Linked DNA regions of Telluria mixta. Each later gene encodes a partner of the first gene's protein in a complex. Links are inferred from orthologs where the notes say so. Each region holds a gene or a part of one and is shown on either strand. Other genes may lie near its edges.

Region 1 (4,023 bases):
TCCGCCGCCTCGTCGACCGCTGTGTGGAATGGCGCAAGACGACGATCGTGCTGTCGCTGGCCGTGTTCTTCCTGGGCGTGTTCGGCTTCAAGTTCATCGAGAAGCAGTTCTTCCCGGATTCGAGCCGCCCCGAACTGATGGTCGAGATGTGGGCGCCGGAAGGCACGAGTTTCGCCGTCAACGAGGCGCTGGCGAAGAAATTCGAGGCCTTCGCCCGCGCGCAGCCGGAGACGGACAGCGTGACGTCGTACATCGGCACGGGCAGCCCGCGCTTCTACCTGCCGCTGGACCAGATCTTCCCGGCGTCGAACGTAGCGCAATTCGTCGTGCTGCCGAAGAACGTGCACCAGCGCGATGCCCTCAAGCGCAAGATCGAAGACAGGTTCAGGTCGGATTTCCCGGAAGTCAGGGGCCGCGTCAAACTGCTGCCGAACGGGCCGCCGGTGCCGTATCCCGTGCAGTTCCAGGTGATGGGGCCGGATATCGGCGTCGTGCGCAAGGTGGCCGACCAGGTCAAGGAGATCATGATCGCCAACCCGAACACGGTGGGCGTGAACGACAACTGGAACGAGTCCGTCAAGGTGCTGCGGCTGGAGCTGGACCAGGACAAGATGCGCGCGCTGGGCGTCACGTCCCAGACCGTGCGCCGCACGATCGCGACCCTGCTGTCGGGGACGACGGTCGGCCAGTTCCGCGAGAGTAACCGGCTGATCGACATCGTCGTGCGCCAGCCGCTGGACGAGCGCTCGAACATGTCCGTCCTCGCCAACACGAACGTGCCGACGCCGACCGGCAGGGCCGTGCCGCTGTCGCAGCTGGCGCGCATCGAATTCGTGTGGGAGCCGGGTGTCGTGCAGCGCTACGGGCGCGAGTGGGCGATCATGGTCCAGTCGGACGTCGTCGAAGGCGTGCAGGGGCCGACCGTGTCCGACCAGGTCAACGCGAAGCTGGAAGCGCTGCGCGCGAAGCTGCCGGCCGGCTACCGCATCAAGCTGGAAGGCGCGGCCGCGAACAGCTCGACGGCGGAAGACTCCATCTCGGCGAACGTGCCGCTGGTGCTCTTCATCGTCTTCACCCTCCTGATGCTGCAGCTGCACAGTTTTTCGCGCGCCGTGATGGTCTTCCTCACCGGGCCGCTGGGCATCGCGGGTGCCGCGATGGCGCTGCTGCTGTTCCATTCGCCGTTCGGTTTCGTCGCCAATCTCGGCGTGATCGCGCTGTTCGGCATGGTGGTGCGCAATTCCGTCATCCTCGTCGACCAGATCGAGAAGGACATCGCGGCCGGGCACCCCGCGTGGGAGGCGATCGTGGAAAGCGCCGTGCGGCGCTGCAGGCCGATCCTGCTGACGGCCGCCGCGGCGGCGCTGGCGATGATTCCGCTGTCCCGTTCCGTGTTCTGGGGGCCGATGGCGATCGCGATCATGGGCGGATTACTGGTCGCCACGGCGCTCACGCTGCTGTTCCTGCCGGCGCTGTATGCGGCATGGTTCCGCGTAAAGCGCCCCGTGCGCGAGAGGGCGGCTGTCGTAAATCCTTGAAATATCGGGCGATTTACTACGAATTAAAATGTGCCCAATCGTGTCAGAAAATCCAGTAAAATATCGGGTTGAAGTTGTAGCCCCTAGACATTGGATTCAGGGCGGCCGGTTTCGTTGTCGGGCGCCCTTTGTTTTTGTGGCAAGATCAGCAATCCTGCGCGAGGATGGCGAAATTGGTAGACGCACCAGGTTTAGGTCCTGACGCCAGCAATGGTGTAGGGGTTCGAGTCCCCTTCCTCGCACCACGAACAATTATTTTTTTGGACGATTTTTACAATGGCAACTGCAGTCGAAAACCTGGGTAAACTCGAGCGTCGCTTGACTCTCTCTTTTCCGCTGAGCGACGTACGTACGGAAGTTGAAAAGCGCCTCAAGAAGCAGGCCAAGACCGCACGTGCGCCGGGCTTCCGTCCGGGCAAGGTGCCACTGAAGATGGTCGCCGCACAATACGGCTACCAGATCGAATCCGACGTGCTGAACGACAAGGTCGGCCAGGCCTTTGGCGCCGCCGCCGACGAAGCCCAGCTGCGCGTTGCCGGCATGCCGAAAATCGAGCCGAAGCAGGATGCACCGGAAGGCATGCTGGCCTTCGACGCGACCTTCGAAGTCTACCCGGAAGTCACGCTGCCGGCGCTGGCCGACATCGAGATCGAAACGGTCAAGACCGACGTCACCGATGCCGAGATCGACAAGACCATCGATATCCTGCGCAAGCAGCGCGTGCACTACCACACCAAGGGCGAAGCCGGTGAGCACGGCGACGGCGGCGAGCCGGTCGCAGCGAACGGCGACCGCGTGACGGTCGACTTCGTCGGCGTCATCGACGGCGTCGAATTCCCGGGCGGTAAAGCCGAAGACTACGCGTTCGTGCTGGGCGAAGGCCGCATGCTGCCGGAATTCGAAGCCGCGACCGTCGGCCTGAAAGTGGGCGAGTCGAAGACCTTCCCGCTGGCGTTCCCGGAAGACTACCATGGCAAGGACGTGGCCGGTAAAACCGCCGAGTTCACCATCACGCTGAAGAAGCTGGAATGGGCGCACCTGCCGGAAGTCGACGGCGAGTTCGCCAAGTCGCTGGGCATCGAAGACGGCAGCATCGAAAAGATGCGCGAAGACATCAAGGTCAACCTGGAGCGTGAAGTCAACGCCCGCATCAAGGCCCGCAACAAGGAAGCCGTGATGGATGCGCTGGTCAAGCACACCGAGATGGACGTGCCGAAGGTCATGATCGAGCAGGATTCGCAGCGCCTGGCCGAGCAGACCCGCCAGGACATGGCCCAGCGCGGCATGGACGTGCAAAGCCTGCCGTTCCCGGCCGACCTGTTCGCCACCAAGGCCGAGCGCCGCGTGCGCCTGGGTCTGATCCTGTCGCAACTGGTCCAGGAAAACAACCTGCAGGCAACCCAAGAGCAGGTGAAAGCCCAGATCGAAGACTTCTCGCAGAGCTACGAAGACCCGAAGGAAGTCCTGAAGTACTACTACAGCGACCGTCGCCGCCTGGGCGAAGTGGAAGCTCTTGTATTGGAAGAAAACGTCGTTAACTATGTGCTCGGCAAGGCAAAGGTGACGACCAAGGACATCGCCTTTGACGAGCTGATGGGAAGCGCTGCTCAGGCTTAACTTCCTTGAGGAAGCCGTACGACGTTCCCGAGAGAAATCTGAGATAGTGCGGCTTCGTAACTTTTACAAAGGAATTGACAGGTATGAATCGTAATCCGGCATTGGATACCCAAGCCCTCGGCCTCGTGCCGATGGTGATCGAGCAGAGCGGCCGCGGCGAGCGCGCCTACGACATCTACTCGCGCCTGCTGAAGGAGCGCGTGATTTTCCTGGTCGGTCCTGTCAACGACCAGATGGCCAACCTCATCGTGGCCCAGCTGCTGTTCCTGGAGAGCGAGAATCCGGACAAGGACATCTCGCTGTACATCAACTCGCCGGGTGGTTCCGTGTCGGCCGGCCTCGCCATCTTCGACACGATGAACTTCATCAAGCCCGACGTGTCGACCCTGTGCACCGGCCTGGCCGCCTCGATGGGCGCGTTCCTGCTGGCGGCCGGGGCCAAGGGCAAGCGCTTCTCGCTGCCGAACTCGCGTGTCATGATCCACCAGCCGTCCGGTGGCTCGCAGGGCATGGCGTCGGACATCGAGATCCAGGCCAAGGAAATCCTGTACCTGCGCGAACGCCTGGCCCGCATCATGGCGGACAACACCGGCCAGACGATCGAACAGATCCACAAGGATACCGATCGCGACCGTTTCATGTCGAGCGAAGAGGCCGTGGAATATGGCCTCATCGACAAGGTTCTGACGAACCGCGGCTGAGGCTAATCCGCGCGGTTTTCGAGATCGCGTGGAGTACTCGACAACTGTTGCTCAAATACGCCCGGACGCGACAGCGCTTCGGGCGTTTTGTTTTCAAATCGGGTAGCATGGTGTCGTGCGCACTTGTTGCGCCCTCGTATTAGCGTTATATTCATAGCAATTCAACT
Region 2 (5,095 bases), 4.5 Mb from region 1 along the record:
GTACCAGGCGAACGCGGGGACGTGGAATTCGTATTGCGTGTTGTGGCCGTGGAAGGCGAGGCGGCAGTTGTTGTCGTACAGCGTCTGGCCGTGGTCGGCCACGTACAGCATCGCGGCCGGCTTGTCGGCCTCTTTCAAGGTGCCGATCACGTGGTCGAGGAACCAGTCCGTGTACAGGATCGAGCTGTCGTAGCTGTTGTTCAGCTTGTCCTTGATGCGGATGTCCGTGTAGACGGGCTTGTCGATGCCGTACAGCGACGGCAGCCATTTGTCGAACTGCTTCGGGTAGCGGTGGCTGTAGTTCCAGTGGCTGCCCAGCGTGTGCAGCACGATCAGCTTTTTCGGCGCCGGGTCCGCGACGGCATGTTTCAGCGGGCCGAACAGGATTTCGTCGTAATTGGAATTGTCCGTGAAGCCGCCCAGGTTCAGGAAGTCGACGACGTCCGCTTCCTTCGCGAACACGGACACGGGCGTGTCGAACTTGCCGAACGAGATCTGGTTCGACAGCCAGAACGTTTTATAGCCCGCTTCCTTGAACGCGGTCAGGAAGGATTTTTCCGAGAACCCGTCCTTGAGGCTTTGCGTGGCCGGCTTGCGCGAGATGATGACGGGGACGCTCAAGCGCGTGGCCGACACGGACGTGATCACGTCGCGCAGCACGACGAGGTTGTCTTCCTTCGACAGCAGCGGGTTCGTGTCGCGCTCGTAGCCGTTCAGGCTCCAGCGGTCGTAGCGCGACGATTCGCCGATCACCATCACGATCACCTGCGGATCGTCGTTCGGTTCGGCCAGGTGCGCATCGAAGCGGAAGCGGGCGCTTCTCCGGTTCAGGTCGGCGAGGTAGACGCGTTCCTTGTAAAAATCGACGCCGCGCGCGGCCAGGCCGAACGGCCACGAGTGGGCGAACGCGTCCAGGTCGAACGGCAGCTTCATCCAGTGCGCCAGCGGCGGCAGCGATGCGGCGCGCGGGATGCTGGACGGGCGCGGCGCTGCGGTCTCTTCGCTGGCGGGTTCGACGCTGTCCGGGGCGGGCGTCTTCACGAGCCGGACGGTCGCCGACCCCGGAGCGGCACGCGTCAGCGGCGGCGGGGCGACGCCGTATTTCAGGCCGTAGGCGAAGACAACGGCCGCGATCGCCAGCACGCCCAGCACGACGGGGCGCGACACGTCGGCCCAGTCGAGGTCGCGCGTGCGCCAGGCCGCGATCCAGCTCGTGACGAACCATGCGAGCACGCCGAGGAAGACGCCGGCCAGCAGCCAGACTTTGCTGCCGAGGAATTCCATGGCCTCGGCCGGACTCGTCTCCGCGATGATGCCGAGGTGGTGCGTGGAGATCCCCTGGCCGTAGAACGCAAATAAATAAAGCTCGACGGGCAGCGCGAGGAAGGCGGGCAGCAGCAGCCAGTGGAAGTACGCCGGGCGCTTGAACACGCCCCATACGCCCAGCCAGGCCAGCAGTTCGATGCCGGCCACCTGGCCGGGGTGCGACAGCGGCTGGCCGAACAGCGGCGCCACGTACGGCACGCAGGACAGGAGCAGATAAGTGAGCGCGACGTACAGGTTGCGCGGGCGTAGCAGGAATGACATCGAGCGTGCGTATGCGGCAGAGCGTGGGCGAAGTCGGCTATTATCCGATTTTTGCCACAGGTAACGCCATTCCCTCTGCACAACGGATGAAATCCATCGTACACTGGTTGTGTCGTTATCACGACATCTACTGAGCGTTTACGCAATCTCCCGCCGCTGTCGGGGTGCTTGGTCAGCAAGTTTGTTGACCCGGCCCCGCTTCAGGTCTATACTCGCGAGTTCTCGAATTATTCTACGCATGGTTTACGCATAACAGCCGCTCCCGCTGGTGAGTGGCTTTCGTCGCCTGTACAGAGAGTTGCGGGACAAGGTTTCAGCCCCGGGAAGCAAGAGCCCCGGGTCATTAACTAGTAGTCATTTTGTTGGATTTTTGAACGATGCCAACCATCAATCAACTGATTCGCAAGCCGCGTGAAGCCGCGGTTGTGAAGAGCAAGTCGCCGGCACTGGAAAACTGCCCGCAAAAGCGTGGTGTCTGCACCCGTGTCTACACGACGACCCCGAAGAAGCCGAACTCGGCACTGCGTAAAGTCGCCAAAGTCCGCCTGACCAACGGTTTCGAAGTCATTTCGTACATCGGCGGTGAAGGCCACAACCTGCAGGAACACTCGGTCGTGCTGATCCGCGGCGGTCGTGTGAAAGACTTGCCGGGTGTGCGTTACCACATGGTCCGCGGTGCACTGGATACCCAGGGCGTGAAAGACCGTAAGCAGGCCCGTTCGAAGTACGGTGCCAAGCGTGCCAAGGCTGCCAAGAAGTAATCTTCTTGCAATCTGGGTAAATTAATATTGAGTTAGTTGAGGCGGCCGGAAGGCCGAGTAAGTGAAGGGCTTTGATGGCCTTTCGCGAGTGCGCAAGCACTCAACTGAAGACAGGAAGGAATTGAAATGCCACGTCGTCGTGAAGTACCCAAGCGCGAAATTCTGCCGGATCCGAAATTCGGCAACATCGATCTCGCCAAGTTCGTCAACGTCCTGATGTTGTCCGGCAAGAAGTCGGTCGCAGAAAACATCATCTACGGTGCCTTCGACTACATCCAGTCGAAATCGGGCAAGGACCCGCTGGAAGTGTTCGCAACCGCGATCAACAACTGCAAGCCGATGGTCGAGGTGAAGTCCCGCCGCGTCGGTGGCGCCAACTACCAGGTGCCGGTTGAAGTGCGTCCGGTCCGCCGTATGGCCCTGTCTATGCGTTGGTTGCGCGAAGCCGCAAACAAGCGTAGCGAGAAATCCATGCAGCAGCGCCTGGGTGGCGAGCTGATGGAAGCAGCAGAAGGCCGCGGCGGCGCGATGAAGCGTCGTGACGAAGTCCACCGTATGGCTGAAGCGAACAAGGCGTTCTCGCACTTCCGCTTCTAAGCGAATGGCCAACTTCCCTTGGGGGCAGAACGCCTCCGGGGTGGTGCGGCCATGCAGTATCAGTTGTTCAGGCCGAGCTCATTTTGATCACCAGAATGCTGCTCGGTTTTGTCCATTCAAAAGTTAGGAAAATTTATGGCACGCACTACCCCTATTGAGCGCTACCGTAACATCGGTATCTCCGCTCACATCGACGCCGGTAAGACGACGACCACCGAGCGCATCCTGTTCTACACCGGTGTGAACCACAAGATCGGTGAAGTGCACGACGGTGCAGCTACCATGGACTGGATGGAGCAGGAGCAAGAGCGCGGCATCACCATTACCTCGGCAGCGACGACCTGCTTCTGGAAGGGTATGGCGAACAATTTCGAGCCGCACCGCTTCAACATCATCGACACCCCGGGCCACGTCGACTTCACCATCGAGGTGGAGCGTTCGATGCGCGTCCTGGACGGCGCCTGCATGGTCTACTGTGCAGTCGGCGGCGTGCAGCCGCAGTCGGAAACCGTGTGGCGTCAGGCTAACAAGTACAAAGTCCCGCGTCTGGCGTTCGTCAACAAGATGGACCGTACCGGTGCGAACTTCTTCAAGGTGTACGAGCAGATGCGCGCCCGCCTGAAGGCCAACCCGATCCCGCTGCAGATCCCGATCGGCGCCGAAGACAACTTCAAGGGCGTGGTCGACCTCGTCAAGATGCAAGCGATCTACTGGGACGACGCGTCGCAGGGCATGAAGTTCGACTACCGCGAGATCCCGGCCGAGCTGGTCGATCAAGCCAACGAATGGCGCGAAAAACTGGTCGAGACCGCTGCTGAAGCGTCGGAAGACCTGATGAACAAGTACCTCGAAGAGGGCGAGCTGACCGAAGCCGAGATCAAGCAGGCACTGCGCCAGCGTACGATCGCTTCGGAAATCGTCCCGATGATGTGCGGCACCGCCTTCAAGAACAAGGGCGTGCAGGCCATGCTGGACGCGGTCATCGAGTACCTGCCGTCGCCGGTCGACATTCCGCCGGTCAGCGGTACCGACGAGGACGACCAGCCGGTCACCCGTACGGCATCGGACGACGAGAAATTCGCTGCGCTGGCATTCAAGATCATGACCGACCCGTTCGTCGGCCAGCTGATCTTCTTCCGCGTGTACTCGGGCGTCATCAAGTCGGGCGACACCGTGTTCAACCCGATCAAGAGCAAGAAAGAGCGCGTCGGCCGTATTCTGCAGATGCACGCGAACCAGCGCGAAGAGATCAAGGAAGTCCGCGCCGGCGACATCGCCGCTGCTGTCGGCCTGAAAGAAGCGACGACCGGTGAAACGCTGTGCGACCCGGCTGCCCCGATCATCCTGGAAAAGATGGTGTTCCCGGAGCCGGTGATCCAGCAGGCCGTCGAGCCGAAGACCAAGGCCGACCAGGAAAAGATGGGCCTGGCACTGAACCGTCTGGCTCAGGAAGACCCGTCGTTCCGCGTGCGCACCGACGAAGAATCGGGCCAGACCATCATCGGTGGTATGGGCGAGCTGCACCTGGAGATCATCGTCGACCGTATGAAGCGTGAATTCGGCGTGGAAGCGACCGTCGGCAAGCCGCAGGTGGCTTACCGCGAAACGATCCGCAAGTCGGTCAGCGACGTCGAAGGCAAGTTCGTCAAGCAGTCGGGTGGTCGTGGTCAGTACGGTCACGCCGTGCTGTCGATCGAGCCGCAGGAACCGGGCAAGGGCTTCGAGTTCATCGACGCGATCAAGGGTGGTGTGATTCCGCGTGAATTCATCCCGGCGGTCGAAAAAGGTGTGCGCGAGACGCTGTCGAGCGGCGTGATGGCCGGCTATCCGGTGGTCGACGTGAAAGTCACGCTGACCTTCGGTTCGTACCACGACGTGGACTCGAACGAAAACGCGTTCCGCATGGCTGGTTCGATGGCATTCAAGGAAGGCTGCCGTCGCGCCAACCCGGTCATCCTCGAGCCGATGATGGCCGTGGAAGTGGAAACGCCGGAAGACTACGCCGGTACGGTGATGGGCGACCTGTCGTCCCGCCGCGGCATGGTGCAGGGCATGGACGAGATCCCGGGTGGCGGCGGCAAGATCATCAAGGCCGAAGTCCCGCTGTCGGAAATGTTCGGTTACTCGACCGTGCTGCGTTCGGCAACCCA

Evidence for each region. The genes of interacting proteins can lie anywhere in the genome.
Region 2: the proteins of tig (region 1) and rpsG are in contact, whole or in part, in a crystal structure (PDB 3GTY), measured with the Thermotoga maritima proteins. The link is inferred for Telluria mixta from one-to-one orthologs. Residues at the interface, in WP_004081061.1 of Thermotoga maritima: Glu122, Val124, Val129, Leu130, Tyr133, Glu188, Gly259, Ile262, Tyr263, Glu266, Ser270, Glu273, Gln274, Glu277, Arg308, Gln311, Ile312, Ser315, Tyr316, Glu325, Arg329, Arg336, Leu363, Phe366, Trp367, Arg373, Leu377, Arg381, Leu384, Glu387; in WP_004081843.1 of Thermotoga maritima: Lys34, Lys52, Lys55, Glu59, Arg62, Gln63, Glu66, Asn67, Lys69, Val71, Arg95, Ala109, Lys110, Lys111, Gly112, Arg113, Pro114, Glu117, Glu121, Ile124, Ala125, Tyr127, Asn128, Asn129, Thr130, Gly131, Lys135, Asp139, Arg142, Met143.

Annotation. Positions count from the first base shown.
Region 1 is NZ_CP119520.1:6,126,812-6,130,834, reverse strand. Bases 1,099-3,984 are described here. They hold tig (trigger factor), read left to right. Parts: upstream 1,099-1,814; coding sequence 1,815-3,155; downstream 3,156-3,984. Other genes in these bases: clpP (ATP-dependent Clp endopeptidase proteolytic subunit ClpP), read left to right, coding at 3,239-3,856; P0M04_RS27025 (efflux RND transporter permease subunit), read left to right, coding at 1,099-1,538. In the rest of the region: more of P0M04_RS27025, read left to right, coding at 1-1,098. UniProt on the Bacillus subtilis protein: Involved in protein export. Acts as a chaperone by maintaining the newly synthesized protein in an open conformation. Functions as a peptidyl-prolyl cis-trans isomerase.
Region 2 is NZ_CP119520.1:1,615,177-1,620,271, reverse strand. The notes cover bases 1,283-4,209. They hold rpsG (30S ribosomal protein S7), read left to right. Parts: upstream 1,283-2,474; coding sequence 2,475-2,945; downstream 2,946-4,209. Other genes in these bases: fusA (elongation factor G), read left to right, coding at 3,081-4,209; rpsL (30S ribosomal protein S12), read left to right, coding at 1,965-2,348; P0M04_RS07200 (phosphoethanolamine transferase), read right to left, coding at 1,283-1,587. Outside these bases: more of P0M04_RS07200, read right to left, coding at 1-1,282; more of fusA, read left to right, coding at 4,210-5,095.